3 regions of the Planococcus alpniumensis genome follow, and region 3 is predicted to be linked to each of the others. Evidence: riboswitches for the same ligand, from Rfam matches in the RefSeq annotation. Region 3 holds a riboswitch; each other region holds the start of a gene.
What was found. Region 3 has a riboswitch for S-adenosylmethionine ahead of G3255_RS14540 (O-acetylhomoserine aminocarboxypropyltransferase/cysteine synthase family protein). Riboswitches for the same ligand answer to the same signal wherever they lie in the genome.

Region 1 (10,580 bases), 1.6 Mb from region 3:
GTTAGCCGGTTGTACGCTTTTTCTGAAGCCGGGAGGATGTTTGATGGAATATAAGGACTTGAACGGCTGCACTTGCCGTTTATTTTTTGAAAAAGGACAGTCGCAGATCGAAAGCCGGCATGTGCTGGTCATAGGAAAGTATAATGGCAGCTGGCTGTTGACGAGGCATTCCATGCGCGGCCTTGAATTTCCCGGCGGCAAAGCCGAGCCAGGCGAATCGCTGGATGAGGCAGCGAAGCGGGAAGTATACGAAGAAACCGGAGCCATTGTGAATGAATTAAGTTGGCTTGCGGAATATACGGTTTATACAGATAAACCTTTCAGCAAAACGGTATTTACGGCCACGATTGAGGACATGAAGCAAGTGGAGTGGATGGAAACTGACGGCCCGGCGTTGGTGCCTGAACTTGTGATCGATGAAAATTACAGCTTCCTCATGCGTGACTCGGGCATGGAAGCGATTATAGAGAAGGTGAAGACTGTTGAAAAATGGTGATATTGAATCGATGAGATGGTATCCTTCGCCGAATCCAAACGTGCGCTTGCGGGAAGTGACGTATTGGTCTGAAGGTTTGCGTATTAAAGGCTTGCTGGCGCAGCCGAAAAAAGATGATGCCGGGAGTGGAATCTTGTACCTGCGCGGTGGCATCCAGTCCATCGGCATGGTGCGGCCGGCACGGATCGCGCAATTTGCAGGAATGGGATTTACCGTTTTTGCACCTTATTACCGCGGCAATCGTGGCGGCGAAGGGAAAGATGAGTTTGCCGGTGAAGACCGCTATGATGCTGTGAATGCCGTGGAAGTGCTGAAAAAATTCAGTGCAGGGCCTGTGCATTTGCTGGCATTTTCAAGAGGCGGCATTATGGCGCTGTGGACTGCTGTGCTGAGAAGCGATATTTGCTCCGTCGTCACATGGGCAGGCGTCACGGATACGGTGCTGACGTATAAAGAGCGGCTGGATATGCGCCGCATGATGAAGCGTCTTTACGGCGGCACGCCGAATACGGCGCTTCCGGCATTTGAAGAACGCAATCCCTTGATGCGCATCGGAGAGAGCGATGCTGCTTACTTGATTATCCATGGCTTGAAAGACGACAATGTTTCGCCTCAGCAAGCCTTCTTGTTGGAAGAAGCGTTACAGCTCAACCATCAGCCGTGTGAAACGTGGTATTTCCCGGAGTACACACATTTTTTCCCTCCTACGGCAAATCGCAAGACTGCGAAGGCCTTGACGGTATGGATGAAAGAGCAGGAAAAGCGTGACAGGGCATAGTCAAGCCTGGCCATGATAAAGCAGAGGCTTAGCCAAGGCGATCAGTAGTTAAATAAACACAAAAAAGGATCAAGAGAAATAATGCATTTCTCTTGGTCCTTTTTGATTGGATTAATTATGGGTAGGCCCGCCTTTTTGGCTGATGCCAGCATCCACAGTGCCGAATTTTTCAAAGTTGTCTTTGAATTTCTTCGCCAATTCCTGTGATTTTTGGTCATAAGCTTCTTTATCAGCCCATGCATTGCGCGGGTTCAATACTTCAGTCGGCACGCCTGGGATTTCTTTTGGCATGTTCAAGCCGAAGACGGATTCGTGTTCCATTTCCACGCCGTTCAAGTCGCCGCGGATCGCTGCGCGGACCATTGTGCGAGTGTATGACAGTTTCATGCGGCTTCCGACGCCGTATACTCCGCCAGTCCATCCCGTGTTTACTAGGTAGACGTCTGCGCCGTGCTCATCAATTTTATCGCCGAGCATTTCTGCATAGACAGTCGCGTGAAGCGGAAGGAATGGTGAGCCGAAGCATGTCGAGAATGTCGCTTCCGGTGAAGTGACGCCGCGTTCTGTGCCGGCAAGTTTCGATGTATAGCCGCTAAGGAAATGATACATCGCTTGTTCTTTCGTCAATTTGCTGATTGGAGGCAATACGCCGAATGCGTCCGCAGTCAAAAAGACAATCGTTTTCGGGTGGCCTGCAACAGAAGGGACAACGATATTATCGATAGCATCGATCGGGTACGCTGCACGCGTGTTTTCTGTCAATGATCCGTCGTCGTAATCCGAGATGCGCGTGTCTTTGTCAACGACGACGTTTTCAAGAACAGAGCCGAAACGGATGGCATCGAAGATTTGCGGTTCGTTAGCACGTGACAAGTTGATCGTTTTTGCATAGCAGCCGCCTTCGATGTTGAAGACGCCGTTATCGGACCAGCCGTGCTCATCGTCGCCGATCAATTTGCGGTCTTCGTCAGCCGACAAAGTCGTTTTCCCTGTACCGGAAAGGCCGAAGAACAAGGCAACGTCATCGTTTTTGCCGACGTTCGCCGAGCAGTGCATCGGCAGGATGCCTTTTTCAGGAAGGATGTAGTTCATGATCGAGAAGATGGATTTCTTCATTTCGCCTGCGTATTCTGTACCGCCGATCAAGATGATTTTCTTTTCCATCGAAACGATGATGAATGTTTCGGAATCCGTTCCGTCCACTGCAGGATCTGCGTGGAAAGTCGGGGCGTAAACAACAGTGAATTCAGCTTCATGCGCCTTCAGTTCTTCCGCAGTCGGGCGGATGAACAATTGATGGGCAAACAGGTTATGCCATGCATATTCGTTGATCGTCTGAATCGCCAGACGGGACTCAGGATCTGCACCGGCAAAACCTTTGAAGACATACAAAGCGTCTTTTTCTTTCAAATGATTAAGGACTTTAGCATATAGGTTTTCAAAGATTTCAGCGGAGATTGGGCGGTTGACGCTGCCCCAGTCAATTTTATCTTTCGAAATCGCCTCTTCTACCATATACTTGTCTTTAGGCGAACGGCCCGTGTATTTGCCGGTTTCCGCTTTGACCGCGCCTTCACGCGTCAATACTGCCTCCCCGTGGGATGTTGCAGCTTCCACCAATTGTGGAACGGATAATTGCATATTGATATTCGAGCCGTTCAAAAGCTCTTTCAAATCATTTGCTAGGTTCACTGAAGTCATATATATGTACCTTCCTTTTCGTTTATTCCCAAATGAATGGGGAAGATCTATATTCGAACATTAGTATAACACATTGACGCGATTAGTCTATACTAATAACTAGAAATCTGTCAATGTTCATGATTTGTGTTCTTTCAATAGTAGAAAAAGATGCATGCTTAAAAGTCTGACAATCGTTTCCGGTAAAAACGTTGACAGTGCTTGTTGCATTCCGTATGATGGGAAATTGAACGGATACTCTTATTCCGAGCTGGTGGAGGGTGCAGGCCCAATGAAACCCGGCAACCTGCTGCAATTGCAGCGATGGTGCCCAACCTGAAGCAAGGCGAATGCCTTGGACGATAAGAGTGAAAGGTGCTTATGATGATTATTCCTTTCCTCATTACTAATGGATGAGTGAAGGGATTTTTTTATGGAATGCCCTTAATCCTCGTGTGCAGGCTGAAAAAGCTGGAAGTTCAATTCCTATAAACGGAAACGGACTTGACATGGGAAAACGAGTACCGTATCAATTTCGAGAGCAATCTCGCAGGATATAAGGAGGAACTTTTTTTGACAAACCGTCGATTATTCACATCAGAATCAGTAACAGAGGGCCATCCGGATAAGATTTGCGACCAGATTTCAGACGCAATCCTGGATGCGATCCTAACAGAAGACCCGAATGCGCGTGTCGCATGCGAAACGACCGTAACGACAGGGCTCGTCCTTGTTGCCGGCGAAATCACGACATCCACATATGTAGACATTCCGAAAGTAGTCCGCCAGACCGTTAAAGAAATCGGCTATACACGCGCGAAATACGGATTCGATTCCGAGACAAGCGCAGTGTTGACAGCGATCGATGAGCAGTCGGCAGATATCGCTGCAGGCGTCAACGTGGCACTCGAAGCGCGTGAAGGCCAGATGACCGATAAAGAATTGGATGAGATCGGAGCAGGCGACCAAGGCTTGATGTTCGGTTATGCGTCAAACGAAACAGAAGAATTGATGCCATTGCCAATCAGCCTGGCGCACAAGCTCGCACGCCGCTTGGCAGAAGTGCGCAAAGAAGAAATCTTGCCGTATTTGCGTCCTGATGGCAAAACGCAAGTAACGATTGAATATGATGAGAACAATAAACCAGTGCGTGTCGATACGATCGTCATTTCGACACAGCACCATCCAGAAGTCAGCCTAGAGCAAATCCAGCGCAACTTGAAAGAATATGTCATCAATGAAGTCGTGCCGGCTGAACTGCTAGACGCTGAAACCAAATACTTCATCAACCCGACAGGACGCTTCGTCATCGGCGGGCCTCAAGGAGATGCAGGGCTTACAGGCCGCAAGATCATCGTCGATACGTACGGCGGTTATGCACGACACGGCGGTGGGGCATTCTCCGGTAAAGACGCGACGAAAGTCGACCGTTCGGGTGCCTATGCAGCACGCTATGTGGCGAAGAATATCGTCGCTTCTGGGCTTGCCGACAAATGTGAAGTACAGCTCGCTTATGCAATCGGCGTAGCACATCCGGTGTCGATTGCTGTCGATACGTTCGGCACTGGGAAAGTCAGCGAAGACAAATTCATCGAACTCGTACGCGCAAACTTCGACTTGCGCCCAGCCGGCATCATCAAGATGCTCGATTTGCGTCGCCCGATCTACAAACAGACAGCGGCTTATGGCCATTTCGGCCGTACGGATGTCGACCTTCCGTGGGAACGCACAGACAAAGCGGATGCTTTGAAACAACAGGCTAACGCATAATAAAAAGCAGGCGGATATTTTCCGCCTGCTTTTTCTATTGAAGTGATTTATAATAAGCTGCTTTTTCTGCGTACTCCCGGACGATGCGTTCCATATCCTTTTTGTCTGCTTCGTTCAGTTCACGCACTACTTTTGCTGGGCGCCCGAATGCCAATGTGCCCGGCGGGATTTTCTTTCCTTGTGCCACAAGGCTTCCTGCGCCGATAAATGCTCCTTCGCCAATTTCTGCACCATCCAAAATGATTGAGCCCATGCCGATCAGAGCGCCTTTTCTAATTTTGCAGCTGTGAAGCGTCACTTGGTGGCCGATAGTGACATCGTCTTCTAAGATGAGCGGGTTGTCCGGACTTTGGTGGAGCATCGACAAATCTTGGATATTGGTATTTTTCCCGATGACAGTCGGTGCGACGTCGCCGCGGATGACTGTGTTGAACCATACAGAGGAGTTCTCGCCGATCGTCACATCTCCTGTGACGGTCGCATAATCAGCAATGAATACCGATTTGTCAATCTTTGGTGATTTGTCTTTATATGGATAGATCATGGCAAAGCTCCTTTATCATTGATAAGATGTAATTAGTTCTAATCGTATCAAAACAACGGAAAAGGTCAATCGATCAAGCTGTATAGGGGAGGCGCGGATTATGTGGAAATGGCAAGCGGAAGGCGATGCAAAAGGCGTTATCGTGTTGATCCATAGTGCATACGAGGAGCATAAGCGCTATGCATGGCAAATCGAGAAATGGCGCAGGAGTGGGTTTCACGTCTATATGGGCGATCTGCCAGGACATGGGACACAAGCAGCAGATGATTCTGTGCACCGCGAACAATTTTTCGAGTACGATAAAACAGCCGCTGAGCTGCTGCGATTGGCAGCAGGAAATGACTTGCCGATTGTACTCGCGGGACACGGGCTTGGAGCAGCGATTGCCATCCATGCCCTTGCTGAAAACCGCCATCCGATAGCAGCGCTTATTGTCACGTCACCATGGTTTGAATTGCAAAAAGTGCCGAGCAAGCCAACGCTTGCATTGTCCGGCATCAGCAAGCTTACCGGAAAAGGGAAAATCGACCATGGCATCGAATTGCGCCATTTGACGAGACGCAAGTTCCAGGACGAATCGGCGGGTGCCGATCGAGCGATCCAGTCGCTCAGTTCACCGGCCTGGTGGAAGGAATTGCAAGGCTATTTGGAACAAGCAGCACAAACACAGCTTCCTGATTTGCCGGTCATGCTCCACGTTGGCCAGCGCGATTTGATTACGCGGACGACAGCTGGTCGCACTTGGCTGTCCAAGCAAGCGGTCAATGAGTTCCATTTCAAGGAATGGCCGTTTTGCTACCACGACCTCTTGCAGGAACCGGAACGGGACGAAATTTTCCGGTCGGCGCTACGCTTTGCCGAATCGGCAGCGGAATCCGAGAAAAGTCGCCGCAGCCAATAACACTTCATGATCAGCCTCTGTATTAAATGATAGAAAGGAAAGATCAAGATGCCACTTCGCTTCAGTATATTAGACCAATCCCCGATCTCGCGGGGCCAGACAGCCCGCGAAGCTTTAGCCAATACGGTCCAGTTGGCGCAACACGCAGAACAATGGGGCTATACGCGCTTTTGGGTATCGGAACATCACGATGCCAAAACTTTGGCGGGCTCTTCTCCGGAGATCCTGATCAGCCATATCGGCGCCAGGACTTCATCAATCCGTTTGGGGTCCGGGGGCGTCATGCTGCCGCATTATTCGGCGTTTAAAGTGGCAGAGAACTTCAATTTATTGGAGAACCTGTATCCCGGACGCATCGATGCGGGAGTGGGACGTGCGCCAGGCGGCATGCCAAGAGCATCGTTCGCTTTATCGAATGGCCGCTTGCGGGATGCGGGCCGCTTTCCTGAACAACTGGATGAACTGCGCATGTATTTGGAAAACAGCATTCCGGAGTCGCATGACTATTATGGAATGACTGCAACCCCTGTGCCACCGCAAGCACCGCCGATCTGGATGCTTGGTTCAGGCGAGGGGTCTTCGCAACTGGCCGCGGAAAAAGGCTTGCCTTATATGTTCGCGCATTTTATCAATGGCGAAGGCGGGCAGGAATTTACAGCCAATTACAGAAAAAATTTCATTTCCCATAATGGCAATGAACCGTATACTGGCTTTGCGATTTTCGCCGTTTGCCAGGAAACTCGTGAACAGGCGGAATATGTCGCTTCTTCACTCGACCTGTCGCTTGCGATGGGAGCGCAGGGCATGCCGTCTGACGGTACGCCGCCTCCGGAACAGGCAGCCGCTTACGAATACTCGAAATTCGAAAAGCTGCTCGTTGCGGATAACCGCCGGCGCATGGTCGTCGGCGACCCTGTGCAAGTAGTGGATCATTTGGAAGCGCTCGGGGAAGAATATGGCGCCGATGAAGTGATGATCGTTTCCGTCGCCTATGATTTCAATGATAAGTTAACGACGTTCCGATTGATCGCTGAAGAAATGACCAAAAGAACGTCCGAAAAAAAGCAGTAGGCTGAAAAAACAGCTTGCTGCTTTTTTGCATGTTTGCCAAAAAAGGTTTAGAGATGAGCTGGAGGGATAAAGAGATGGAACAACAGAAATAAGGAAAGAAGGAATGTATATGTTTGAACGCACGGCAGGAAGCCACGTTGTCGAGCTATTGAAGCAATGGAATGTAGACCATATATACGGAATGCCTGGAGATTCCATTAATGAATTGATGGAGGAACTGCGCAAAGTGGAGATTCGCTTTATCCAGATCCGCCACGAAGAGACAGGGGCGCTCGCTGCTTCGGCCTATTCGAAATTGACTGGGCGCATCGGCGTATGCCTATCGATCGCAGGACCTGGAGCAATCCATCTGCAAAACGGGTTGTATGATGCAAAGAAAGACAAAACACCGATGCTCGCGATTGTCGGGCAAGTGACAAGCAGTTCTGTCGGGACCGATACCTTCCAAGAGTTGAAATTGGAATCAATGTTTGAAGACGTTTCGGTCTATAACCGCCGCGTGCAAAATGCCGAGCAATTGCCGGATATGCTCAATCAGGCGGTGCGCGCAGCTTATGCAGAAAAAGGCCCGGCTCTGCTCGTTGTGTCGGACAATCTATTTAGCACGAAAATCAAGCGGGAAAAGGAGATGACCTCGCCGGAATATTCCGTGCCGCATATCCGGGCGGCGGAAGAAGATTTGAAGGAAGCGCTGAAGCTCTTGGAGACTGCGAAAAAGCCAGTCATCTTGGCAGGCAAAGGCGCACAGGATGCACCTGGCGAAGTATTGGCATTTTCGGAAAGGCTGAAAGCGCCAATCATTGCATCGCTTCCGGCTAAAGGTTTGATTCCAGATGATCACCCGAATAACCTAGGGCAGCTTGGGCAACTCGGGACAGAACCGGCTGAACAGGCGATGAAACAAGCCGACTTGGTGATCCTGGCCGGCACAGCCTACCCGTACCGCGAATATTTGCCGGACAAAGCGCCGGCCATCCAAATTGATCTCGAGCCGCGCGTGATCGGAAAATATTATCCGGCGACGGTAGGCGTAGTCGGGGAACTCGGGCCAGCGCTTGCCTGGTTGACAAGCAAGCTTGGTGAAAAAGATCCGGGATTCTTGAATCAATTTCAGGAGAAAAGAAGTGCTTGGCATGACAAGCTGCGTGCTGATATCGATAAGCAAACCGACATGCTCCAACCCCAGCAAGTGTTGGGCGAAATTCAGCACATCATGGAGCGGGACGCTGTTGTTTCACTCGATGTCGGGAGTATCACCATTTGGTCAGCGAAATACTTGCAGCTGACTGGGCAAAAACTGGTCTTATCTTCATGGCTCGGGACGATGGGCTGCGGTTTGCCGGGAGCCATTGCAGCGAAACTGGCATATCCGGAAAGACAAGCCATCGCAATCGTCGGGGACGGCGGATTTTCCATGGGCATGCAGGATTTTGTCACTGCAGTTAAATACGAACTGCCGATGATCATCGTCGTCTTCAACAACCAGAAGCTTCAATTGATTGAAGACGAACAAAAAATGGCAGGCAATAAGCCGACCAATGTCGAGCTTGCCAATATCGACTTTGCGGCGTTTGCCATTGCTTGCGGCGGTGAAGGCTACACAGTAAAAACACGTGCCGAATTGCAGGATGTTTTATCAAAAGTGAAAGCAAGCAAACAGCCAGTCGTCATCGATGCATACGTGGAAGACATCTCGGCTGTACTATAGAAGAAATTGCAACATGCATATGAATAGATGAAAGGAAGGCGAAATGGATTGAATTCGAAAATGATAGCACTTGGATTTTATAAACCCGGAAATACGGAACAACCGCCTCAGTTCGAAGCGGTGGAATTGGACAAGCCAGAGCCAACAGGTCACGATTTGCTTGTGGAGGTAAAGGCGGTATCGGTGAATCCGACCGATTACAAAACGCGTGATTCGAAAAAACCGGACGACGATTCCTTGACGATCGTCGGCAGGGATGTCGCGGGTGTTGTAGTATCGACGGGAAGCGATTGTTCCTTGTTCAAAGAAGGCGATGAAGTATTTTATGCAGGCACCAATGTACGGGCAGGCGGCCATAGCGAATTTCATTTAGTTGATGAGCGCATCGTCGGCCACAAGCCAAAAAACTTGGATTTTGCGCATGCAGCCGCATTGCCATTGACGGGATTGACCGCAATGGAAGCCCTGTTTGTCCGCTTGGGCATCTCGAAAAACCCGCAGGACAATGAAGGCAAGAACATTCTAATCATCGGCGCTGCGGGAGGTGTCGGTTCGATCGCCACGCAGATCGCCAAATTAGCAGGGCTCACTGTAATTGGGACAGCATCAAGGCAGGAAACGGTCGAGTGGGCCAAAAAACACGGCGTCCATCACACGATTAATCATCACCAGGAATTGCTGCCTCAATTGAAGGAACTGGATATTGACGGCTTGGACTATATTTTCTGCCTGACCAATACTGACGACCATATGGCAGGCATGGCGGACGCGATCCGGCCGCAAGGAAAAATCTGTTCAATCCTGCCGGCGTTCGAACCGCTCGCTCCAGGATTCTTCGGAAAAAGCGTGACCTTCGTCTACGAATTGATGTACACGCGCTCGATGTACCAGACCGAAGACATGATCGAGCAGCATCATTTATTGAATGAGCTGTCAGAGTGGGCAGATAGCGGCAAGGTCCAGTCGACGCTCAATGAAACGATGGCACCAATCAATCCAGAAAACTTGAAAGAAGCTTACGGAAAACTGATGTCTGGCAAGACGATCGGGAAAATTGTTCTCGAAGGCCCTGTCGAGAAATAAGTGAAAGAGCAGCGTGCATGGGCACGCTGCTCTTTTAGATTTAGCCATTATTTCTTTTGGCGCTGCTGTTTTTTCTCGATTGCGACCAAAAATGGGGGTGAATGCTGTTGGTTGATGAATTCATATTTCATGACGTCGTAGCGGGTTTGCGGCAATTGCTTGACGTAATCCATCACCGCGTCGCGCTCTTCGCTGCCGCCATCGTGGCCAGAATAAATGACGACTAACACCAAGCCGCCTGTCTTTAAGCGCTCGAGGCATTGGCCGATTGCCTGCAAGGTGCTGTCCGCTTTGGTGATGATGGCGTGATCGCCTTTTGGCAAATAGCCGAGATTGAAAACGGCGGCTGCGATTGGTTCTGTAACGTATTGTGCAATTTTCGCGTGGCTGTCGCAAATCAATTCAACATGACGAAACGCTTCTGTGCGCTGTCTAGTCGCTTCGATCGCTTGTTGCTGGATATCGAATGCATAAACTTTTCCAGATGCACCGGTAAGACCTGCCAGGAAATGGGTATCATGCCCGTTTCCGGCAGTGGCATCTACCACG
Region 2 (10,580 bases), 590 kb from region 3:
GCTTTCTCCGCGCCAGAAAAAAAGCAATTGGACCGAATTGAACAAAGAGCGCGTGAGAAGGCTGGAGAAACTGGGCTGGATGACCGAGCAAGGGCGCAGCGTCCTTCCTGATATGCGGCCGGAGTCATTTGCGATCGACGAAGAAGTCGAAGCACGCTTGAAACAAGACCCGCAAGTCTATGAAAACTTCTTGAACTTCCCTGAGCTGTACCGCCGGATCCGGATCGACAATATACAAAGTTATAAAACCATTGACCGCGAAATATTCGATAAACGGCTGGAAAAATTCATTGAGAATACACGCGACAATAATATGTACGGGCAGTGGCATGACAATGGCCGATTATTGGATGACTGAGCTCTTCTCGCATGTTTCCACCTTTGTTAGGTAGATATTTCTACTTTTGTTAGCTAGAACTTTGCGAGGAACGCTGGCATCTTCATCGAAAAAAGCATCCTTCTCAGCACTCGTGCCGGGAAGGATGCTTTTTCTTCTATACATATAACGGATCTTTCGCCGCATTAGCCGGCTGTGTTTCGTCAAGCGGATAAAAACAGGCGACTTCCTGGCCCGAGAGCCCTCTTGGTTCGAGCGCCGGCACTTCATTTTTGCAGCGTTCAGTAGCCATCGGGCATCTTGTGTGGAACACACAGCCGCTCGGCGGGTTCGCCGGCGACGGAATCTCCCCTTTCAGCACGATGCGTTCCCTGCCGCGCTCAAGCAGCGGATCTGGGACCGGCACTGCCGACAACAAAGATTGTGTATACGGATGCTGGACTTTCGTATGGAATGCTCCTCGCTCCGATTTCTCCATCACTTTTCCTAAATACATGACAGCCACGCGGTCGGCCAAATGATTGATGACAGATAAATCATGCGCGATGAAAACATAGGTCAAGCCCAATTGCTTCTGCAGATCCTGAAGCAAATTGATGACTTGCGCCTGCACCGAAACATCGAGTGCGCTGACTGGCTCATCGCAGATCAGCAGTTCAGGCTCCAGGGCAAGGGCGCGGGCAATGCCGACACGCTGCCGTTGACCGCCTGAAAACTCATGCGGCAGTTTATCGTAATGGGTGTCCGGGTTCAATCCGACGAGTTCAAGCAATTCCTTGACTCTCGATTCCAGCCGCTCGGTCTTTTTATAAGCTTTCAATGGCGCTGCTATGCTGTCCCCGATTTTCATCCGCGGATTCAAACTGGTGTAAGGATCCTGGAAAATCATCTGGACATTGCGCCGCATGTCATGAAGTTCTTTTGCGTTCGCTTCTGCATAATCTTTTCCGTGGAACAGGATTTCGCCCGCTGTCGGTTGTTGCAGGCCGACGATGCTTCTCGCGAGCGTGCTTTTCCCGCAGCCCGATTCGCCGACGATGCCGAGTGTTTCGCCTTTTTGGACTTGGAGGTCAATGCCGTTAAGCGCTTTGACGTAGCTTTTCTCGCGCTGCAACAAACCTTTTTTGACGGGGAAATGGACATGCAGCCCTTTAATATCCAATAATGCGCTCATGTTGCCAGCACCCCTTCCAATTGCTTTTTCTGTTCTTCGAATTCATTGCTTGAAAGAATGCACGCTGCCGAATGTCCGCTTTCCCGTTGTTCAAGCGGCGGATCAACTTGCCGGCATGCGTCCCGTGCGAACGGGCATCTCGGTTCGAACGCGCATCCCGGCGGCCGGTCGATCAAACTCGGCGGCTGGCCGTCGATCGGGATGAGCCGCTCCGGGCCGCCTTCGCGAATGACCGGGACCGAACGCAAGAGCGACCACGTATACGGCATGGAAGTCCTGTAGAAGATATCTTCAGCGCTTCCCGATTCGACGATTTTCCCGGCATACATGACTAGGATGCGGTCGGCCAAATGGGCAACGACGCCGAGGTCGTGCGTGATGACGAGAATAGCCGTGCCGTATTTTTCCTGGATGCCCTTCAGCAAATCCAAAACTTGCGCCTGGATAGTGACATCCAGCGCCGTCGTCGGCTCATCGGCAATCAATAATTTCGGGTTGGAAGCAAGCGCCATGGCGATCAACACACGCTGGCGCATCCCACCAGAAAATTGATGCGGGTAGCTGTTCATGCGTGCTTTGGCATCGGCAATACCGACGTCTTCCAATAACTCGATTGCTTTTTCGCGTGCTTGTTGTTTCGACCGTTTTTGATGCGCTTGTATGGCTTCGATCAATTGCTTGCCGATTTTGGAGACGGGATTCAAACTCGACATCGGATCCTGAAAGATCATGGCGATGTCGTTGCCCCGCAGTTTTCTCAGTTCTGTTTTGCCCATTTCCAACACCGATTGGCCTTCAAAATGAATCGTGCCTTGCGGATACATTGCAGGCGGTTCCGGATTGAGCTTCATCAAGGAATGGGCGAGCACGCTTTTCCCGCTCCCTGACTCCCCGACAATGCCGATCGTCTCCCCTTTTCGGATGGAGAAAGACACGCCGTCGACTGCTTTTACGAGGCCGCCCGGTGTATCCAGATGGACATGAAGATTTTCTACTTGCAGCATTCGAATACCCCCTTCAGGCAAGCTTCGTTTTGCGCTTGCGTTTCGCTTGATGTGGATTAAAACTGTCTCTTAGCCCATCGCCGAGCAAGTTCAAAGCCAGAACGGTAATGACGATCGCAAGGCCTGGGAAAATGGAATACCAAGGCGCGATGGTCACGTAAATCTGTGCTTCCTGCAGCATATTGCCCCAGGTCGGCGTTGACGGGTTGACCCCCACGCCGAGAAAGCTGAGCGCCGCTTCCGCTAAAATCGCTTTAGCGAAAATGAAGGTGCTTTGGACGATGACTGGGGAAAGAATATTCGGCAATACATACTTGAAGATGATCACCGCATGGCTCGACCCGGTCGTCTGGGCGGCTTCGATATAGGATTGGTTTTTCACTTGCAGCGTTGCCGAACGGACGACTCTGGCCATAACCGGGAAAAACGCCAGCGTCAGAGCGATGATGATATTTGTGATGCTGCCGCCAAGTGCCGCGACTAGCGCCAGCGCAAGGATCAGCGCAGGAAAGGCCAAGAAGCCATCGATGATTCTCATCAGCACGAAATCCACTTTGCGGAAATAGCCGGAAATCAAGCCGATTACTGTGCCGATCACCGTCGACAGCACCGCAACGATGACGCCTACAGACAAGGACACCCGGGCCGCGACGATGGTCCGCGAGAAAATGTCGCGCCCGAAATCATCCGTGCCGAACCAATGCGCCGCTGAAGGGCCGGTCAAGCGCTGCTCCGGGGAAATCGCGGCCGGAGAAAATGGCAGCCAGGAACTTGCGGTGATGGCCGCAAGCGCAGCGACCACCAGTATGGAGAGCGCCAGCAGATTCGTTTTCTTAGTAAACATCGGTTTCGTCTCCTTCCAAATGGTCAATCATAGCGAATGCGCGGATCGAGGAATGTGTACAGCAGATCCACCAATAGATTGACGAACACATAAATGCCGGCAATGAACAGCACAATTCCCTGTACGACCGGGTAATCGCGCCGGTGGATGGAATCGACCAAGAGCTGGCCGATGCCCGGGATCGTAAACAAAGTCTCGATGATGACCGTGCCGCCGAGCAAGCCGGCCACTGTAGCGCCGAGCACCGTGGTCGTCGGGATCAAGGCATTGACGAAGACGTGGCGCATCAATACTTCACGTTCCTTTACGCCTTTCGCGCGCGCCGTTTTGATGTAATCCTGATTGACCGAATCGAGCATGCTGTCGCGCAGCATACGCGCGATGATGCCCACTTCGACGATTGCCAGCACAAACGATGGCAGCAAAATATGGTGAAGCCATACATCCGCCCCTTCCGCAAACGGCACATAGCCGGCCACCGGAAAGATCGGCAGCGCAACGCCGAAGCCGAGCACCAATAGCGTCGCGAGCCAGAATTCCGGGACCGATACGCCGAACAAGGAAACCGATGTGAAAATCGGATCCAAAACGGTTTTGCGCAACGCGACGATGAGGATCGCCACCGGAATGGCGATAACGAGCAAAATCACCGTCGACAGCGCCATCAAGCTGAAGGTCGGTCCGAAGTTCTCAGCAATCAGCGAGGTCACCGATTGCGAAGAATAAACGGAGGTTCCAAGATCCCCTGTGATGACTTGTGAAAACCAATTGAAGAATTGGACATAAAGCGCTTGGTCCAAGCCCAGTTCACGCTCCAAATCAGCAATTGCTTCCGGTGAACTGTCTTCCCCTAAAATGAGGAACGCCGGGTTGCCGGGCGTCAGATGCACGATCATAAAGACGATAACGCTGACGACCAGCATGACGGGAATCACCGACAACAGCCGGCGAATCGTATAGTTCAGCATTGCGTGTTCCCCCTTCTCCATAAAAGGAAGAAAATCGCCAGCATCGTTCCTGACGATTTTCTTCTCTTAGTTATCCTGTTTGATGGCTCGTTGTTAATTGGTTTTATACGTATTCCAGAAGCGCGGGCCGTACCATTCGCTATAGTCGTGGAGATCGGTTGTGCGCGCATTCAAGTTCGAGATGTTCGTCACTTTTTCAAACGGCAATTCTTCGTAGAGCGTTTCGTTCAAGCCGGCGAGGATCTGCTGTCGCTCTTCCTCGGATTCCGCTTGTGCCCACTGGGCGATTTGCTCCTGCCATTTCTCGCTGTTATACCACCCGCTGCTGTTCGAATCCTGGCTCAACATGCCTGCCTGGTTCGGCGAGAAGAACGGGGACCATCCGACGACAACTAGATCCCAATTGGAAGCCTCTCCCCATTTCTCAAGGTATGTTGCCCATTCGTAAGATTCCAGTTCGACCGCAAAGCCGGCTGCTTCAAGCTGCTGTTCAGCGATCTCGGCAATTTTCTTATAGTCGTTGGAATCGCTTGAGAAGATGATCTTGATCGGCTCGCCGTCGTAGCTGCTTTCTGCCAATAGGCGTTTCGCTTCTTCCACATCGTAAGACAGGAAGCCTTCTGTGTTTTCTTCCGAATACAGGGCGGTTTGGTTCGGCGTGAACAACGCGCCGTCCAACTCATAAAATTCCTCGTTGCCGTATGTCGCTTTGGCAATCGCTTCTTTATCGAGTGCCGCGTTCAATGCCTGGCGCACTTGCAGGTCATCGAACGGCGCTTCCGATTTATCCGGCGTCAACACCGTATAGCCATTAGTGGCTGTGCCCGGTTCAATGTTCGGCGTGCTTTCGATCACTTCGTACAAATCGAGCGGAACTTCATCCCCAAAATCATAAAGTCCGGTTTTCAAGCCATTGACGACCACTTGAGGGTCTTTGACGATTTTGAAATGAACCGAATCCACATACGTTTTTTTCTCGCCCGTCAAACCGCTTGTCTCATCGGTTCTTGATGCGTAGTCATCGTATTTGGAAAGCACGATTTCGTCGCCGCGCTTCCACGAATCAAACTGGAATGGCCCAGTGCCGATATATTGGTCATGGTCGAGCGGCTTTTCGCCGGCTGCTTCAGCGACCGCTTTCGGCAAGATGACAGCGGCCGATTTCGGGGCAGCTAAGTCGGAAAGTAAAGAGCTATAGGCTTTGTTCAATTGAATGGTCAATTGCGAGTCGTCTGCTTCCACGGACTCAACGTGGTCGTTGGTGATCTTGCCGACAGATGATACTTTCAGCCACCGTTCGATGGACGCTTTGGCATCTTCTGCCGTTACTGGTTCCCCGTTATGGAAAGTCACGCCTTCGCGCAAGGTGATGGTGTAGGTTTTTCCATCTTCGCTCACTTCGTAATCTTCAGCGAGCAGCGGCGCAGCTTCGAAATCCTGGTTCAAGGCAAACAAACCTTCATAAATATGCCAGCCGATTTTGCGCGCGGCACTTTCGCCCGTATACATCCAGTCCAATGTGTTCGGATCCGCGCTGATCGCCACGTTCAGTTCCCCGCCTTCTACAGGCTCTGAATTTCCGCCGGAAGTTGATGGACTTGCTTCCCCGCCGGAACAGCCGGCCAATCCGATAAGTGCAATTAAAGTGATAACTAAAAAGATAAAATTTTTCACGATGTTCCTCCTTATAATTGAAAAAATGATGATGCCTCGAGTATGTATGCAACTGCCTAAAAGCCTATCCAAGTTCCCAGATTTTCAATGAAGCGCCGAAGTGTTGATGCGCCAATCTGCCGCTCAAGCTCCGACGGTATTTCGAAAACCATTTGTCCACTGAAGGCACCTCCTTCATCAAAAATAATTTATCTTACCTGTTTACTTGGTTTTAACGTAATAAAAAACCCCTTCTTCTTTTTGACAAGAAGAGGAGCAGTTTCACACGTTCGATCGCCTCTCTTATCTCTGTACACACGGTACAAGGAATTAGCACAGTGCCGCGTGGCGGTCTGCTGCTTTGACGTCCCAGGGCCAGTCCCTCAGTCAATCTCGATAAGATGATTAAATTGTAAAGTTCATGTTACGGCCCTTGATCTGGCTTGTCAACATTATTTTGAATAAATTGAATTTATTTACATGGAAATGAAACACGATTTGATTTACCCTTGCCCGCCAGCCGGCAAGACATTAGCCTGTGCAATCCATTCAAGAGATTTGGCGACGATGAAATCTAATTCATGGTCCATGGAAGCGATGTGATAGGAATCATGGAGTTCATATTTGGACGCGTTTTCTGAACCGATTTTGCCAAGAATATAATCGGTGTTAGCTGGCGGCACAACATGATCTTCAAGCGACTGGAAACAAACGACCGGGCAGCGGACTTCGCCGAGTTTTGCGCGGACAGCATCCATATAGCCGAGCAATTGTTGATACGCCTTGACCGGCGCTTGCCCATAAGTGATTTCTACCGCATCCGCTTTTTTAATATCGGGCGCATCTTCTGTGACATAATCATGGGCCGGCTTCGTGCGGTAGGTTTCAAACTGCGGAATATCGATCGCTGGGTTGATCAACACGAGACCCTCGATTTCAGGATGGCAGCTGGCCAGATCCAAGCTCAAGGTGCCGCCCATCGATTGTCCGATGACAAAGACCGATGTGCATGACTGCTTGAGTTCTACATAAGCCTGCTCGATACTCGCGAACCAGTCGCCGTAAGAGAACTGTTCCAGATCCTTGAAATGTGTGCCATGGCCCGGCAGCCGCGGACAGGAAACCGTATAGCCTTGTTTGCCGAGTGCTTCGCCTAATTCTCTGACGCTTTGCGGCGTGCCGAGAAAACCGTGGCATAATAGGATGCCGGTGCTATGTCCTTTCAAAAAGAAAGCTTCCGCCCCTTGAATGACAGGATATTGTTCGTTCATGCAAACCCTCCTTTAGCTGTTTTAAAAGTAAGGAGGCCGACTTGCTGCCTCTAATGTGACGTACTGCGTAAAAAAGCTTATTCACATTAGACTATATTTAAAACCTACTTGTCAACTAGGTTTTATAAAATGGACGATCACTCGCACCACAGGCTGCTTTAAACTTCGGAAGCCTTCCCTTGGCGGGCCCAGTTGGCGATCGTTGCAATATCTCCTGGGGTCGTGCTGCAACAGCCGCCGATGATGTCAGCTCCCGCTTTATGCCAGGCTTGCGAATTGGCTAAAAATGCACCAGCCGACGGTTCTTCGCTCCAGGTTTTGCTTACCGGGTCGTAAGTGGCGCCGGAATTCGGATAGACGATGACCGGTTTGGAAGACGCGCTTTTCACTTCCTGGATTAAGGACTCGATAAACTGCGGCGCTGTGCAATTAATGCCGATTGCCGCCACTTGCGGTCGTTCCTCGAGCCATTTTGCACAATCCGCGATCCGCTCCCCGTCACTGATATGGAACTCATCTTTCGCACTGAACGTGAACCAGGCAGATACTTGCGGAAATTCTTCCAGCACGCTTACGATCGCTTTCGCTTCCGTGAGGCACGGCAAAGTTTCACAAGCTAACAGATCCGCCCCTGCTTCCACCAGCACCCGGATGCGCTCTCTGTGAAATTCGGCCAATTGCTCTTCCCCGATCGCATAGCCGCCGCGGTATTCAGAGCCGTCCGATAAAAACGCGCCGTACGGGCCGACCGATGCTGCCACTAAAGGCTTTGGCCTGCCTGATTGGTTCGCTGCCTCGTCCCAAAATTCATCTCGCGCTTGTGTTGCCAACTCGACAGACTTTGTGATCAATGCGATCGCTTGTGATTCTGTCAGCCCTCTTTCTTGGTAGCCTTCGATGGTCGCCTGGTAACTGGCTGTAATGGCGCAATCCGCCCCCGCCTGGAAATAATCCGCATGCACTTTCTTGATCAACTCCGGGTTCTCCATCAGGATTTTCGCTGACCATAAGGAATCATTCAAATTGCATCCGTAGTGTTCAAGCTCTGTCGCCATGGCCCCGTCCACAATCAGGACCGGGAACTCGTTCAATATCTGTTCAATCGGGTTCATTGCAAACCATCCTTCCGCTCTCAGTCGTTTTACTTTATTCCCTCAGCCTTGGACGGCTTTACCTAAAAATTGTCTCGTTCTTTCAACGGCGGGCTCGGTGAAAATTTGCTGTGCCGTGCCTTGCTCAATAATGACGCCGTCTTCCATAAAGATGACGCGGTCCGAAATTTCGCGCGCGAAACTCAATTCATGGGTCACGATGAACATTGTTTTGCCGGTGTCCGCGACGCGCCGGATGGTGGCCAGTACTTCATCGACCAGTTCCGGGTCCAATGAAGAAGTCGGTTCGTCGAATAACAGCACTTCCGGGTCCAAAGCCAGCGCACGGGCGATGCCGACACGCTGCTGCTGGCCTCCGGACAATTGCGCAGGGTAATGGCTCAGTTTGTTCGACAAGCCGACCCGCTCGAGCATCTCGATGCCTTTCTTGTCGGCGGCGTCTTTTTTCATCCGCTTGACGCTCGTCAAACCGACGGAGACATTTTGCAGCACGGTCAGATTCTTGAACAGGTTGTATTGCTGGAACACCATGCCCGTTGCGGTCCTGAGCGCGAAAATCTCCTTTTTCTTGGCGGTGGCCGCATCCACCCGCTTTCCGCCGATTTCCACGATGCCGCTCGTCGGCTCCTCTAAAAAATTGATGCAGCGCAACAGCGTCGATTTCCCGGAACCGCTTGGCCCAAGGACCGCCACCACTTCGCCTTTTTCGACGGTTAAATCGATGCCTTTCAAAACATGCTGGCGATCGTAATATTTATGCAGCTTCTCCAATTTGATCATCAGGCAATCCCTCTTTCATATCGGCGTGCGCGTTTCTCGATCTTCACCAATAAGCGCTCGACGGCAATGCATAAGATCCAATAGACGACCGAGACGGCGATATACACTTCAAAGAACGCCAAGCCGCGGGAGCCGAGGATTTTTGCCTGCCCCATGATATCGATAACGCCGATAATGAACACGAGCGAAGTGTCTTTGATCGTGCTGATGAACATATTGCCGAGGTTCGGGATCGCCACCGTTAAGGCCTGCGGGAAGACGATCTTCAGCATCATCTGCACAGGCGTCATGCCGATCGCTTTGGCCGCTTCGAACTGCCCGCGGTCGACCGATTCGATCGCCGAACGGATCGTCTCGGATAAATACGCGCCCAAATTGATGGAAAAGGCCATCAAGGCATAGAATTCCGGCGCGATGCTATTGACATCCGCCGACTGAAGCCAGCCGTATTCGCTCTGGAGAAAATAAATGATTTTCGGAATCCCGTAAAACACCAGGTAAATCTGCACCAATAACGGTGTGCCCCGGATAAAGGAGATATAGATCGACGTGATGACGCTGAGCACAGGCACTTTGTAGATTTTAATCAATGCCGCTGCCACGCCGATGATTAAACTCAATAGCAGCGAGCCGACTGCGATGCCGATCGTAACCGGCAGCCTGGAGATAATGGCAGGAAAGCTCTCGATCAAGAAATTCAAGTCCAGTAAATTTTCCATGGTTTCTGTCCTTCCGCTAGCTTATTCAGGGATGTAGTCGCCGCCGGTCCATTTCTTGGACAGTTCGGACAAGGTGCCATCTTCTTTCAGCTGTTTCAAAATCGGGTCGATTAAGGCTTTCAGCTCTTTTCCTTTTTCTTCGTCTTTCAAGACGATGCCCATATCGTCATTAACTAAGGACTGGCCGACAATCTCCACGCCGAGTTCATTTTTTTCCAGTACCGCGTTCATCATGATCGGGTCGTTGACGTAAGCATCTACGCGTCCGTTCTGCACATCCTGCAGAATTTCCGATGGGTTGCCGCTTTCGCTGTATTTCAGTTCGATCGGCTCTGCGGCGGTTTCGTTATACTCCTCAAGCAATAAAGTATAAGAATCGCCTGCCAACGCCCCAACCGCTTTGCCTTCCAAATCTTCAATCGTTTGGATGTCTTCGCGGCCTTCTTTTACTGCGATGACCGTTTCCGCTGCGAAATACGATTCATCGGTAAACAAATATTTTTCTTGGCGTTCCGGCGTTTTCGCTACTTGGTCGGCGATGGCCTGAATTTTATTCGACTCGAGCGCAAGGAACATGCTGTCCCACGGTACAGCGACGTATTCGAACGTATAGCCGTCCAATTGTTCATCGACGGCTTTCATCATGTCCACGTCATAGCCCGTCAGTTGATTGGCATCATCCGCGAAAGCGAAAGGCGGATAATCATTTTGCGTTCCG
Region 3 (10,580 bases):
ACGAACGAAACTTATAATGATCTGAAGAAATTGATGCGGGAGAAAAACTTGAACACTGTATGTGAAGAAGCGAGATGCCCGAATATCCATGAATGCTGGAGTGAACGCCGCACCGCGACCTTCATGATTTTGGGGGATACGTGCACAAGAGCGTGCCGGTTCTGCGCCGTCAAGACGGGGTTGCCGAACGAACTGGATTGGGGCGAGCCGGAGCGCGTAGCGGAATCGACGGAAATCATGAACTTGAAGCATGTGGTCGTTACAGCAGTCGCCCGCGATGATTTGAAAGATGGCGGAGCTGCAGTCTTTGCGGAAACCGTCCGCGCCATCCACCGGAAAATGCCGGAGACCACCGTCGAAATCTTGCCGTCTGATATGAAAGGCGATTACGAAAGCCTGCATATGTTGATGAGCAGCGAACCAGATATTTTCAACCATAATATTGAAACAGTGCGCCGCCTGACCAAACGGGTCCGTGCGAGAGCGACTTACGACCGTTCACTGGAATTGCTATTGCGGGTCAAGGAAATCGCGCCGCATGTGCCGACCAAATCGAGCATCATGGTCGGGCTCGGAGAAACGAAAGAAGAGATTATTGAAGCGATGGATGATTTATTGGCTCACAAAGTCGATATCATGACGATTGGACAATATTTGCAGCCGACATTGAAGCATTTGGATGTCGTTCGTTACTACCATCCGGACGAGTTCCAGGAATTGAAGGATATCGCATTGGCAAAAGGTTTCAAGCATTGCGAGGCCGGCCCAATGGTGCGTTCTTCATACCATGCCGATGAGCAAGTGAACGAAACTGCTGTCCAGAAACGCATCAAATACATGAAAGGCGTCGAATCGACTGGCGCAAAAATCGACCGCATCGAATTTTGAAATAGCGGAGCCAGTGTATAGAAACCTTTCTTAGAGGAGGGCTTGAATTGAGAAAAACATTTGCTAAGGCTGTGCTGCTATCCACTGCGCTGTTGGTTATGAGCGCATGCAGCCCGTTGTTTGCAGCAGAGGAACCAGACCTCTTCGAGTATGAAGGGGCGGCGGTCGGGAATAACAGTGCCGTCCTCAACACCCTTAACCGGCTGCCGGGTGCAGAGCATCTTACAGGCTTTGAATTGGAGACGAAACAACAGCCTTACGGAATCACCGCCTCTTACGATTGGGAAGAGGCCACACCATCGGATAAGGAAACAGCGGCCCATAATGCGACGTATTTGTTTACGTTGATCGACAATGTCGAGTGGGTCCAATTTGACTTCGACACAGGGGCAGGCGTGGAACAATACCGGCTAACGAGAGAGCAATTGCAAGCTTGGTACGGAGTGGATTTGACCGGAATTGATGAACAAGAGAAACTAGAAGAACTACTCGAACAGTATTTGGATGAAGGCCAAAAAATTGACGCGCTGTTAACACAACCTTAAAACTGTATGAAACCTAAAAAAAGCAGTGGCATTGTGCCGCTGCTTTTTTTGTATTGAATCGTGCTGAAAAGATTTCCCAGGAAATTGATAGAGGAAACCGGTTATTTTGCGATTTTTGCGACTTCCACAATCACTTGAGTCGCTTTTTCCATGTTTTCAGCGGAGATGAACTCGAATTTGCCGTGATAGTTTTCGCCGCCTGTGAAGATGTTCGGCGTCGGCAAGCCCATATAAGATAATTGGGATCCGTCCGTGCCGCCGCGTACCGGGATGATGTCGGGTGATAGGCCCAGTGTTTTCATCGCTTGTTCGGCCTGGTCGACGATTTCCATTACCGGCTCGATTTTCTCGCGCATATTATAGTACTGGTCTTCAAGCTCGAGTTCGATTGCTTCTTTCCCGAACTCTTCTTGCAATTCAGCCGCGACTTTTTCCATATGGCGTTTTTTCGCTTTGAATTTGTCTTTATCGAAATCGCGCACAATATACTGAAGCACCGCTTGTTCGACGGAACCGTTGAAATTGTTCAAGTGGATAAAGCCTTCATAGCCTTCCGTTTTCTCAGGTACTTCATTAGATGGCATTTCAGCCTGGAAGCGCGTTGCGACCGTAATGGCGTTGACCATCTTGTCTTTTGCGGAACCGGGATGGACGCTTGTCCCGTGGACTGTCAATTTCGCGCTCGCGGCATTAAAGCTTTCGTATTGAAGCTCGCCAAGCGGTCCACCGTCCATCGTGTACGCATAATCGGCGCCGAAACGGTCGACATCGAATTTATGCGGGCCGCGGCCAATTTCCTCATCCGGCGTGAAGCCAACGCGAATTTTGCCGTGCTCGATTTCAGGGTGTTCGATCAAATATTCCATTGCAGTCATGATTTCGGCAATTCCTGCTTTGTTGTCGGCACCGAGCAAAGTCGTACCGTCTGTCGTGATCAAAGTATGGCCGATGTAATTCTGCAAGGCCGGGAAATCAGCCGTTTTCATCGTCACTTTGTCGTTTAATGAAATGTCTTTCCCATCGTAATCTTCGATGCGCTGCGGGTTGACGCCTTTTCCGGTGAAGTCGGTGGCTGTGTCGACATGTGCCAGAAAGCCGATGACAGGGCGCTGTTCTTCAGTGTTCGCCGGCAAAGTGCCGAATAAATAGCCGTGATCGTCCACTTCGACTTCCTCTAAGCCAATGTTCTTCATTTCTTTTTCCAATTCAGCGAGTAAATCCCATTGCCCAGGTGTAGAGGGAGTTGCGTCATTTTCAAAATCGGATTGCGTATCGATTTTGGCGTAGCGAATCAGGCGTTCGATCAATTTTTCGATCATGGTAGAGCCTCCTATGTATGTAATGACTCCATTTTAACACGAAATTCGAAATACATAGAAAAACCAGCGCAGGGGCGCTGGTTTTCAACTTGTCGAGAAAGGTAAGAAGTCGTATTTTCCGAAGCTTATCGCTCGCTTTCCGTGGGGCGGGAATCGAGCCTCCTCGTCACTGAAAACGTTGCTCAACTCTCACTGCGTTCGAGCATCGCAAATGAATGTGCTCAGCCAAGCTTCGCCCATTCATTCCTTGCGGGGTCTCGGTCGTCTCGTCGCTTACGCTGCTCCACTGGAAAGATAAGGTCGATCTACGGGAGACCTTATCTTTGCGAAGTAATGCGCAGCATTATTGAGCAGAAGGGCTTACGAGCGAACTCTTCTCCAAATACTAAGATAATCCATTGATTTTCTATTGTAGAAAAGTTGATCGCCTTTTTGATTCGTTGTAGATTACAGACTTCTTCCACACTTTTTAAAAACCAGCGCAGGGGGTAGTGCACCCCAAAAGTTAGAGTTCAAATCTAACTTTTGGGGTGTTTTTATATGGCGAAATATAGCGAAGAATTTAAGTTGAAGCTAGTGAAGGAATACGCAGAAGGAAAGCTGGGGTATAGACGCTTAGCCCTCAAATACGGCTTGCCAGATCCCTCTCCGATTATGCGCTGGGTTCGGGCGTATCAAGAGTTTGGCCTTAAAGCCTTGCGGAGAAAGCAGACAAAACAAGTGTATTCTGTTCAATTCAAAGTGGATGTATTACACTTTATGAAACAAACAGGTGCTTCTTACCAAGACACAGCGATCCATTTCAAGATGAACAATCCTTCACTCATTGTGAATTGGAACCGTCGAGTTCTGGCGAAAGGGGTAAAAGGCCTGGAAGCACGAGCGAAAGGACGGCCCTCCATGTCAAAAAAACCAAAACCGATCAAGAACGAAAAGCCCCTGTCTCGGGAAGCGCAATTGGAACGGGAGAATGAGCTCCTTCGTTTGGAAGTAGCGTATTTAAAAAAGTTAAAAGCTTTCCAGGAGAATCCGGATGCCTTCCTCGAAAAGCACAAGCAGGGCTGGCGTTCGAACTCCACGAAGAAGGGTTCCGATTAACGGATGTGCTGAACATCGTCGATCTTCCAGAAGCGACCTACCATTACCATCGCCAGCGATTTGATTGTGAAGACCCGGACCGGGAGTGGAAAGCAGTGATCCGGACGCTCTTCGAGAAACACCAAGGCCGTTACGGATACCGGCGGATTCATCTGGAATTGCGAGCACAGCGATACGACATCAACCATAAGAAAGTCCAGCGTCTCATGCGAGACTTGGGATTGAACTGCGTGAAATTCGTCCGGAAATCCCGCTACAAGTCGTATAAGGGGAAAGTCGGAACCCTCGCTAAAAACCGGATGAACCGCAGGTTTTCCACACCGTATGCCCTGCAGAAACTGACAACAGATGTCACCGAGTTCAAATGTACGGGCGAACAAAAACTTTATTTAAGTCCAGTGATGGATCTCTATAACGGCGAAGTCATTGGGTTCAGTATGGCCAAACGACCGACGCTGGAATTCGTGATGGAATCACTTAACCAAGCCCTGCCAGTGATTCAGGAACAAGCGGTTTACCGGACCACCCTCCATTCCGATCAAGGGTGGCATTACCAGCACGTTGCCTGGGTGAAAGCGTTAAAAAAATAACGCATCTTCCAGAGCATGTCCCGAAAAGGGACCTGTGCCGACAATGCGGCCATGGAAAATTTCTTTGGTCTCCTAAAGCAAGAGATGTATTACGGAGAAACGTTGGTTTCGTATGAAGAGTTAAAACAGCGGATTGAACACTATATCGATTACTACAACAATGAACGCATTAAACAAAAATTGGCCGGCATGAGCCCGGTGAAATACCGAGCACATGCCAGCCAATTAGCTGCATGAACTAAACTCTAACTTTAAGGGGTCACTACCAGGGGCGCTGGTTTTTAATCTTGTTGTTTGGCGGCGAGTGAGCGGATATGGGCTTGTTTGACTTGCGCCAGTAATGCGTGTTCAGTCAGCAAACGATAACCTGTTTGCGCCAATGCTTTTGCGCCTTTGATCAAGGCTTCGTCGCCTGCTTTTGAACGGGCGGCTTCCCGGAATTGTTCGGTATGGGCAATGAGGCTTTCAGGGCCGATTTTGATATAGCCGTGGGCAGTCGGCACTTCATAGCTGATATTGCCGGCATCGGTCGAACCGAGCCCGGAAATACGTGAGTCGGCTACGTTGTCGCCCAGTGTTTCAAGTTCGGCTTTAAGGATTTCATCTAGCTCAGGCGTGACGACAAGATCTTTCACTTCATTCTGGAAACGTTCGATTTCGACACGGGCGCCTGTCGCCAGGGCAGCGCCTTCAGCGATGGCACGCACTTTTTTCGCCGTCTCGGCTGTTTTTTTCCAAGAATCGCCGCGGATGTAGAAGCGGGCAGAAGCGTATTCCGGGATGATATTCGGCGCGTCGCCCCCGTGCGTGATGATGCCATGTACCCGTGCATCATCCGGCAATTGTTGGCGAAGGGCATTGATGCCGTTAAACAATTGCAGCACGGCATCGAGAGCATTGATGCCCTTTTCGGGAGACCCGGCAGCATGAGCAGGCTTGCCGTAGAAATGAAAACTCAGCGGGTCGACAGCAAGCGAAGGTCCTGTAACAGCCGAGTTTCCGGATGGGTGAAGCATCAATGCGGCATCGATTTTTTCAAGCAGGCCGTGTTTGACGAAACTTCCTTTCGCACTGCCATTCGGTCCGCCTTCTTCGGCAGGGGTGCCGAGGACGACGACGCGCCCGCCAGTCAATTCCAATGTTTTACTGAGCGCAATGGCTGCTGCGACACTGGTCGTGCCGATAATATTGTGTCCGCACGCATGGCCGATGCCCGGCAAGGCGTCGTATTCAGCAAGAAAAGCGACAGTCGGTCCGGGCTTGTGGCTGTCGCGAACTGCGTAAAAAGCGGTGTGGTGGCCAGCGACACCGTCTTCTACCTGGAATCCGGCTTCTTCGAGTAATCCAGTCAAGAGGCCGCTCGCGAACACTTCTTCGTTGCCGATTTCCGGGTTTTCATGGATGGCATGGCTGATGCGTAAATATTGAGCACGGTTCTTGTCGATCGATTCCGTAATCGTCTCGCGTGCTTCGCTAATGATGGTCATGTGATTGTCCCCCTCGAATGGAATTTCATTTTTAACGGCGTGCAACTGCAGAGTGACTGTCTTCTTATTGGTAATCAACTAATTCTTCAACCGAAACGAAAGTCGGGATTTGAGCGCCTTCTGTGTGTTCGATGACAAATTCAGCTGTGTCTTCTTCTTGGTACAATTCGACGATGCGCTGATACGCTTCGTTATCTTCTTCGCCAGCTTGTGCGGCTATCAGGTTGATATAAGGTTTTGCCGTATCGCTTTCACGGGCAATCGGGTCTTCTGTCGGGTTCAATCCTGCATCCACTGCGATGCCGTTGTTGACGATGGAAGCAGCCACGTCAGCCATAGCGCGCGGCGTATGGGCGGAAGTCATCGGGACGACTTCAATGTTTTTCGGGTTGTCGATAATGTCTTCTGCTGTTCCGGTCAATCCGGCGTCATCGGATAAAGTGATGAGCCCGGATTCATCGAGCAAGAGGAGTGCGCGGCCCATGTTGGTCGCTTCATTCGGCATAGCGATTTGGGCGCCTTCGGGAAGTTCTTCGATGGATTCGTATTTGTCGGAATACAAGCCCATCGGCGCAATGACGGTAGAGCCGATCGGTACGATGTCGACATTGTGCTCTTCGACAAATTCATCGAAATACGAGATGGTCTGGAAGGCGTTCAAGTCGAGTTCGCCTTCAGCAAGTGCCAAGTTCGGGGCCACATAATCCGAGAAGGTGATGATGTCGAGTTCGATGCCTTCTTTAGCGGCTTTGTCGCCGACATAATCCCAAATCGTCGTGTCCGATCCACTGATGCCAAGTGTTACTTTCGTGGTTTCGCCTGCTGAGCTATCGTCTCCACATGCGCCGAGAAGCGCGGCGATGCCTGCTGTTGCTAAAAGAGCTGTAATTTTTTTCATGATGAAATCCTCCAATGGTTTTTTTGAGTGATTGTGCTGATGAATAAATCGCTTGATTGAATTTAATTGATGTGAATAAAAGGACTTAGCTCCGGCGTACTCTGCGGGACATGAGGTTGCCGAGCGATTGGACGCCCTGCACAAGGACGACCAGAATCGCGACAGTCAAGAGCATGACCAATGTGTCGAAGCGCTGATAGCCGTAAGTGATGGCCAAGTCGCCGAGTCCGCCGCCTCCAATCGCGCCAGCCATGGCGGATGCGCCGATCAGGCCGACGATAGCGATGGTCAATGCCAGGACAAGCGAGCTGAGCGCTTCCGGGATAAGGAAGCGGAAAATAATCTGGCCGGGAGAAGCGCCCATCGCCTGAGCTGCTTCGATGACGCCTTTATCGACTTCAAGCAATGAGTTTTCGATGAGGCGGGCGATATACGGCCCTGCGTAAAACACCAATGGAACGATGGCTGCGGCCGTGCCGATCGATGTGCCGACAATGACGCGCGTCAATGGAATGATGGCGACCATTAAGATGATGAATGGAATCGAACGGAAGATATTGATGACGATGTTCAATACGTTAAATACAGCTTCATTTTCAAGCAGATGGCCCTTTCTCGTGACGACCAGCAAGATGCCAAGCGGCAAGCCGATGAAGAGCGAGAAAACGAATGATGCACCCGTCATGTAAAGGGTCTCCCATAAAGCTTCTAAAATTTGCGATTGATCAACCTGCATGTTGCTGCACCTCCTCTACTTGGATATTGTCGTTTCGGATTGAGGCGAGTGCCCGGTCGATTTCTACGAGTGCGCCGTCGAACTCGACAATCAAGTTGCCGTATGGAATGCCTTGGAGTTCTGTAATGTTACCGAACAGCACATTCAAATCGAGCTGGAATTCACGTGACACCCTCGACATGAATGGCTGCCCGACTGAATTCCCGGTAAACTGCACACGGTAAATCGGCCGTGTGCCGTCGTTGTGGCGAATCTGCTCAAGCAACGAATCCGGCAATTCATCGTTCATGACAGAACGGACGAAACGCTTTGTCGTCGCGTGCTGAGGATTGGTGAACACTTCAAACACGCTGCCTTGCTCAATGACGCGTCCTTCTTCAAGCACGGCTACTTTGTCGCAGATTTCCCGGATGACGCCCATTTCGTGTGTAATGAGCAAGATGGTGATATTGTATTCTTGATTGATGCGGCGCAGCAGATCCAGTATGGACTGAGTCGTCTGCGGGTCGAGCGCTGACGTTGCTTCATCGCATAGCAGTATGGACGGGTTTGTGGCGAGTGCCCGCGCAATGCCAATTCGCTGCTTTTGCCCGCCGGACAATTGATCCGGGTATTTTTTCGCTTGGTCGGCAAGCCCGACAAATTCCAATAGTTCCGCCACTTTCCGGTCGACTTCCGCTTTCGGAGTCTTTGCCAGGAGTAGCGGCATCGCGATATTATGATGCACTGTTTTCGAGTTCAGCAAATTGAAATGCTGGAAGATCATGCCGATGTCTTTTCTTGTATCGCGGATTTTGCGTGCGCTTAAAGTGGAAATATCTTCTCCGTGGATGAGCACGCGTCCTGTTGATGGGCGCTCGAGCAAATTCACCGTGCGGATCAACGAGCTTTTTCCTGCGCCGCTGAACCCGATGACGCCGTAAATTTCTCCGGTTTCGACGGTCAAGTCAATGCCATTGAGCGCATGGACTTGCTGCTTGCCGGATACATAAGTTTTCTTGACTGCTTCAAATTGAATCATGGTGTCCCTCCTGTGGCTGCAAATAACGATTCGAATGAGTGCGAACGAACACTTTCTTGAAATAACAACAAAAAGCCCTCTTTTTTCTTATGCGCAAGAAAAAAGAGGGCTTCAAAATATGAAACCATCTCATTCTCATCTTCCAAATGCTAGAGCATTTGCAGGAATTAGCACAGTTTTCGCTGGTTTGCGAATCTGCTGCCGAAACGTCATAGGGCCTGTCCCTCGGTTTCTCTGGATAAGAAAGTGATGTAAGCTATTCAATTCGTGATTCCTACTCTATTTTGAAATAGCGAAAAAGTCAACAGCTTTCACGTAATTTTTTTTCGGTAGATGAGCTACTTATAGTAGTTAAAATTTTTAGAAAAATATCCTTGACTTTAGCCAGGGCTGTCCTCTATACTTTTCCACAAGCAAAAAAATAACTGAATACTCTTATCACGAGAGGCGGAGGGAATAGGCCCTACGATGCCCGGCAACCAACAGGCTCATGTCTGGAAAGGTGCTAAATCCTACAGCGCGCATTTGCGTCGCTGAAAGATAAGAGGAGGCAAATCCGTATATAACGGCCCTCTTCTTTCTGAAGAGGGTCTTTTTGTGTCCTCCTCAAACCGAAAAACTATTACAAAAACAGGAGGAATTGACAATGACAAACTTCAAACCAGAAACTCTTCTATTACACGGCGGCCAAGAGCCGGATCCAGTGACAGGCGCTCGCGGCGTACCGGTCCATAAAACGACTTCTTATGTATTCAAAGATACCGAACACGCACAAAACCTATTCGGCCTGAAAGAAGCGGGCAATATCTACTCGCGTATCATGAACCCGACAGTCGATGTGTTCGAACAGCGCGTCGCACTTCTTGAAGGCGGCACTGCTGCAGTAGCTTTATCATCAGGAATGGCAGCCATTGCATTCTCAGTATTGAATATAGCTGAAGCGGGAGACGAAATTGTTGCCGACAGCAATTTATATGGAGGAACCTATAATCTATTCGCCAACACATTGCCGCGCTATGGCATTAACGTAAAATTCGTCGATGCCACGGACCCTGAAAATTTCCGTGCAGCGATTACGGACAAGACGAAAGCCTTGTTCGGTGAAATTATCGGAAATCCAAGTTTGAACGTGTTCGACGTCGAGCGGGTAGCTAATATCGCACACGAAAATGGCGTACCGCTTTTGATCGATAATACCTTCGCGTCGCCTTTCGTCAGCAACCCGATCGAATTTGGTGCAGATGTAGTCATCCATTCAGCCACGAAATGGATCGGCGGGCACGGAACGACAATCGGCGGCGTAGCGGTCGATGCCGGACGCTTCAACTGGGACAATCCGCGCTTCCCGAATTATACGGAGCCGGATGAATCCTATCACGGCATCCGTTTCGGAATCGATGTACCGGAAGCGGCATTCGCGACGAAATTACGCGTCCAGCTGTTGCGCGATTTCGGTCCATCGCTCAGTGCGGACAGCGCCCACGCACTGCTTCAGGGACTTGAAACTTTGCATCTGCGGATTCCACGCCACGCGACGAACGCACAGAAGGTCGCGGAATATTTGAAAGACCATCCGCAAGTCGAGTGGGTCAATTACCTCGGATTGGAAGGACATCCATCCAAGACACTTGCTGATAAATACTTGAAAGACAGCTATGGTTCGATCGTCAACTTCGGCATCAAAGGCGGACGGGAAGCCGGCCGCAAAGTGATCGATGGCGTTAATTTATGGTCGCACGTGGCGAATGTCGGCGATGCCAAATCATTGATTATCCACCCGGCGTCAACAACACACCAGCAATTGACAGCAGAAGAGTTGAAAAACAGCGGCGTAACGGAAGAGTTGATCCGGTTGTCTGTAGGATTGGAAAACCACGAAGATTTAATCGCTGATTTGGAGCAAGCGATCCAAGCGGCAGTACTCGAGAACGCGTAAGGAGGGAATCGGATGACGACAGTATCCATCGGCCAGCTAAAACTTGAATCAGGTCAACTATT

Region 1: another riboswitch for S-adenosylmethionine. It lies ahead of metK (methionine adenosyltransferase); the one in region 3 lies ahead of G3255_RS14540 (O-acetylhomoserine aminocarboxypropyltransferase/cysteine synthase family protein).
Region 2: another riboswitch for S-adenosylmethionine. It lies ahead of G3255_RS17620 (ABC transporter substrate-binding protein); the one in region 3 lies ahead of G3255_RS14540 (O-acetylhomoserine aminocarboxypropyltransferase/cysteine synthase family protein).

Annotation. Positions count from the first base shown of each region.
Region 1 is NZ_JAAMTH010000001.1:1,300,877-1,311,456, forward strand. Features, by position in the region: gene G3255_RS06675 (NUDIX domain-containing protein) at 44-496, shown strand; gene G3255_RS06680 (alpha/beta hydrolase family protein) at 483-1,274, shown strand; gene pckA (phosphoenolpyruvate carboxykinase (ATP)) at 1,386-2,975, opposite strand; SAM riboswitch class I at 3,213-3,323, shown strand; gene metK (methionine adenosyltransferase) at 3,528-4,724, shown strand; gene G3255_RS06695 (gamma carbonic anhydrase) at 4,759-5,268, opposite strand; gene G3255_RS06700 (alpha/beta hydrolase) at 5,369-6,169, shown strand; gene G3255_RS06705 (LLM class flavin-dependent oxidoreductase) at 6,218-7,240, shown strand; gene G3255_RS06710 (pyruvate oxidase) at 7,350-8,948, shown strand; gene G3255_RS06715 (zinc-binding alcohol dehydrogenase family protein) at 9,009-10,031, shown strand; gene mnmM (tRNA 5-(aminomethyl)-2-thiouridylate-methyltransferase MnmM) at 10,079-10,580, opposite strand, start outside.
Region 2 is NZ_JAAMTH010000001.1:3,465,412-3,475,991, forward strand. Features, by position in the region: gene G3255_RS17595 (YdeI/OmpD-associated family protein) at 1-358, shown strand, start outside; gene G3255_RS17600 (ABC transporter ATP-binding protein) at 495-1,511, opposite strand; gene G3255_RS17605 (ABC transporter ATP-binding protein) at 1,508-2,515, opposite strand; gene G3255_RS17610 (ABC transporter permease) at 2,529-3,359, opposite strand; gene G3255_RS17615 (ABC transporter permease) at 3,383-4,327, opposite strand; gene G3255_RS17620 (ABC transporter substrate-binding protein) at 4,421-6,001, opposite strand; SAM riboswitch class I at 6,281-6,383, opposite strand; gene G3255_RS17625 (alpha/beta hydrolase) at 6,484-7,251, opposite strand; gene mmuM (homocysteine S-methyltransferase) at 7,410-8,363, opposite strand; gene G3255_RS17635 (amino acid ABC transporter ATP-binding protein) at 8,406-9,143, opposite strand; gene G3255_RS17640 (amino acid ABC transporter permease) at 9,143-9,862, opposite strand; gene G3255_RS17645 (transporter substrate-binding domain-containing protein) at 9,884-10,580, opposite strand, start outside.
Region 3 is NZ_JAAMTH010000001.1:2,878,730-2,889,309, reverse strand. Features, by position in the region: gene lipA (lipoyl synthase) at 1-888, shown strand, start outside; gene G3255_RS14585 (DUF4825 domain-containing protein) at 936-1,433, shown strand; gene pepT (peptidase T) at 1,535-2,752, opposite strand; gene G3255_RS14575 (helix-turn-helix domain-containing protein) at 3,293-3,850, shown strand; gene G3255_RS14570 (IS3 family transposase) at 3,814-4,440, shown strand; gene G3255_RS14565 (IS3 family transposase) at 4,456-4,677, shown strand; gene G3255_RS14560 (M20 family metallopeptidase) at 4,722-5,927, opposite strand; gene G3255_RS14555 (MetQ/NlpA family ABC transporter substrate-binding protein) at 5,992-6,825, opposite strand; gene G3255_RS14550 (methionine ABC transporter permease) at 6,911-7,561, opposite strand; gene G3255_RS14545 (methionine ABC transporter ATP-binding protein) at 7,551-8,582, opposite strand; SAM riboswitch class I at 8,715-8,827, opposite strand; SAM riboswitch class I at 9,015-9,129, shown strand; gene G3255_RS14540 (O-acetylhomoserine aminocarboxypropyltransferase/cysteine synthase family protein) at 9,229-10,518, shown strand; gene metX (homoserine O-acetyltransferase MetX) at 10,531-10,580, shown strand, end outside.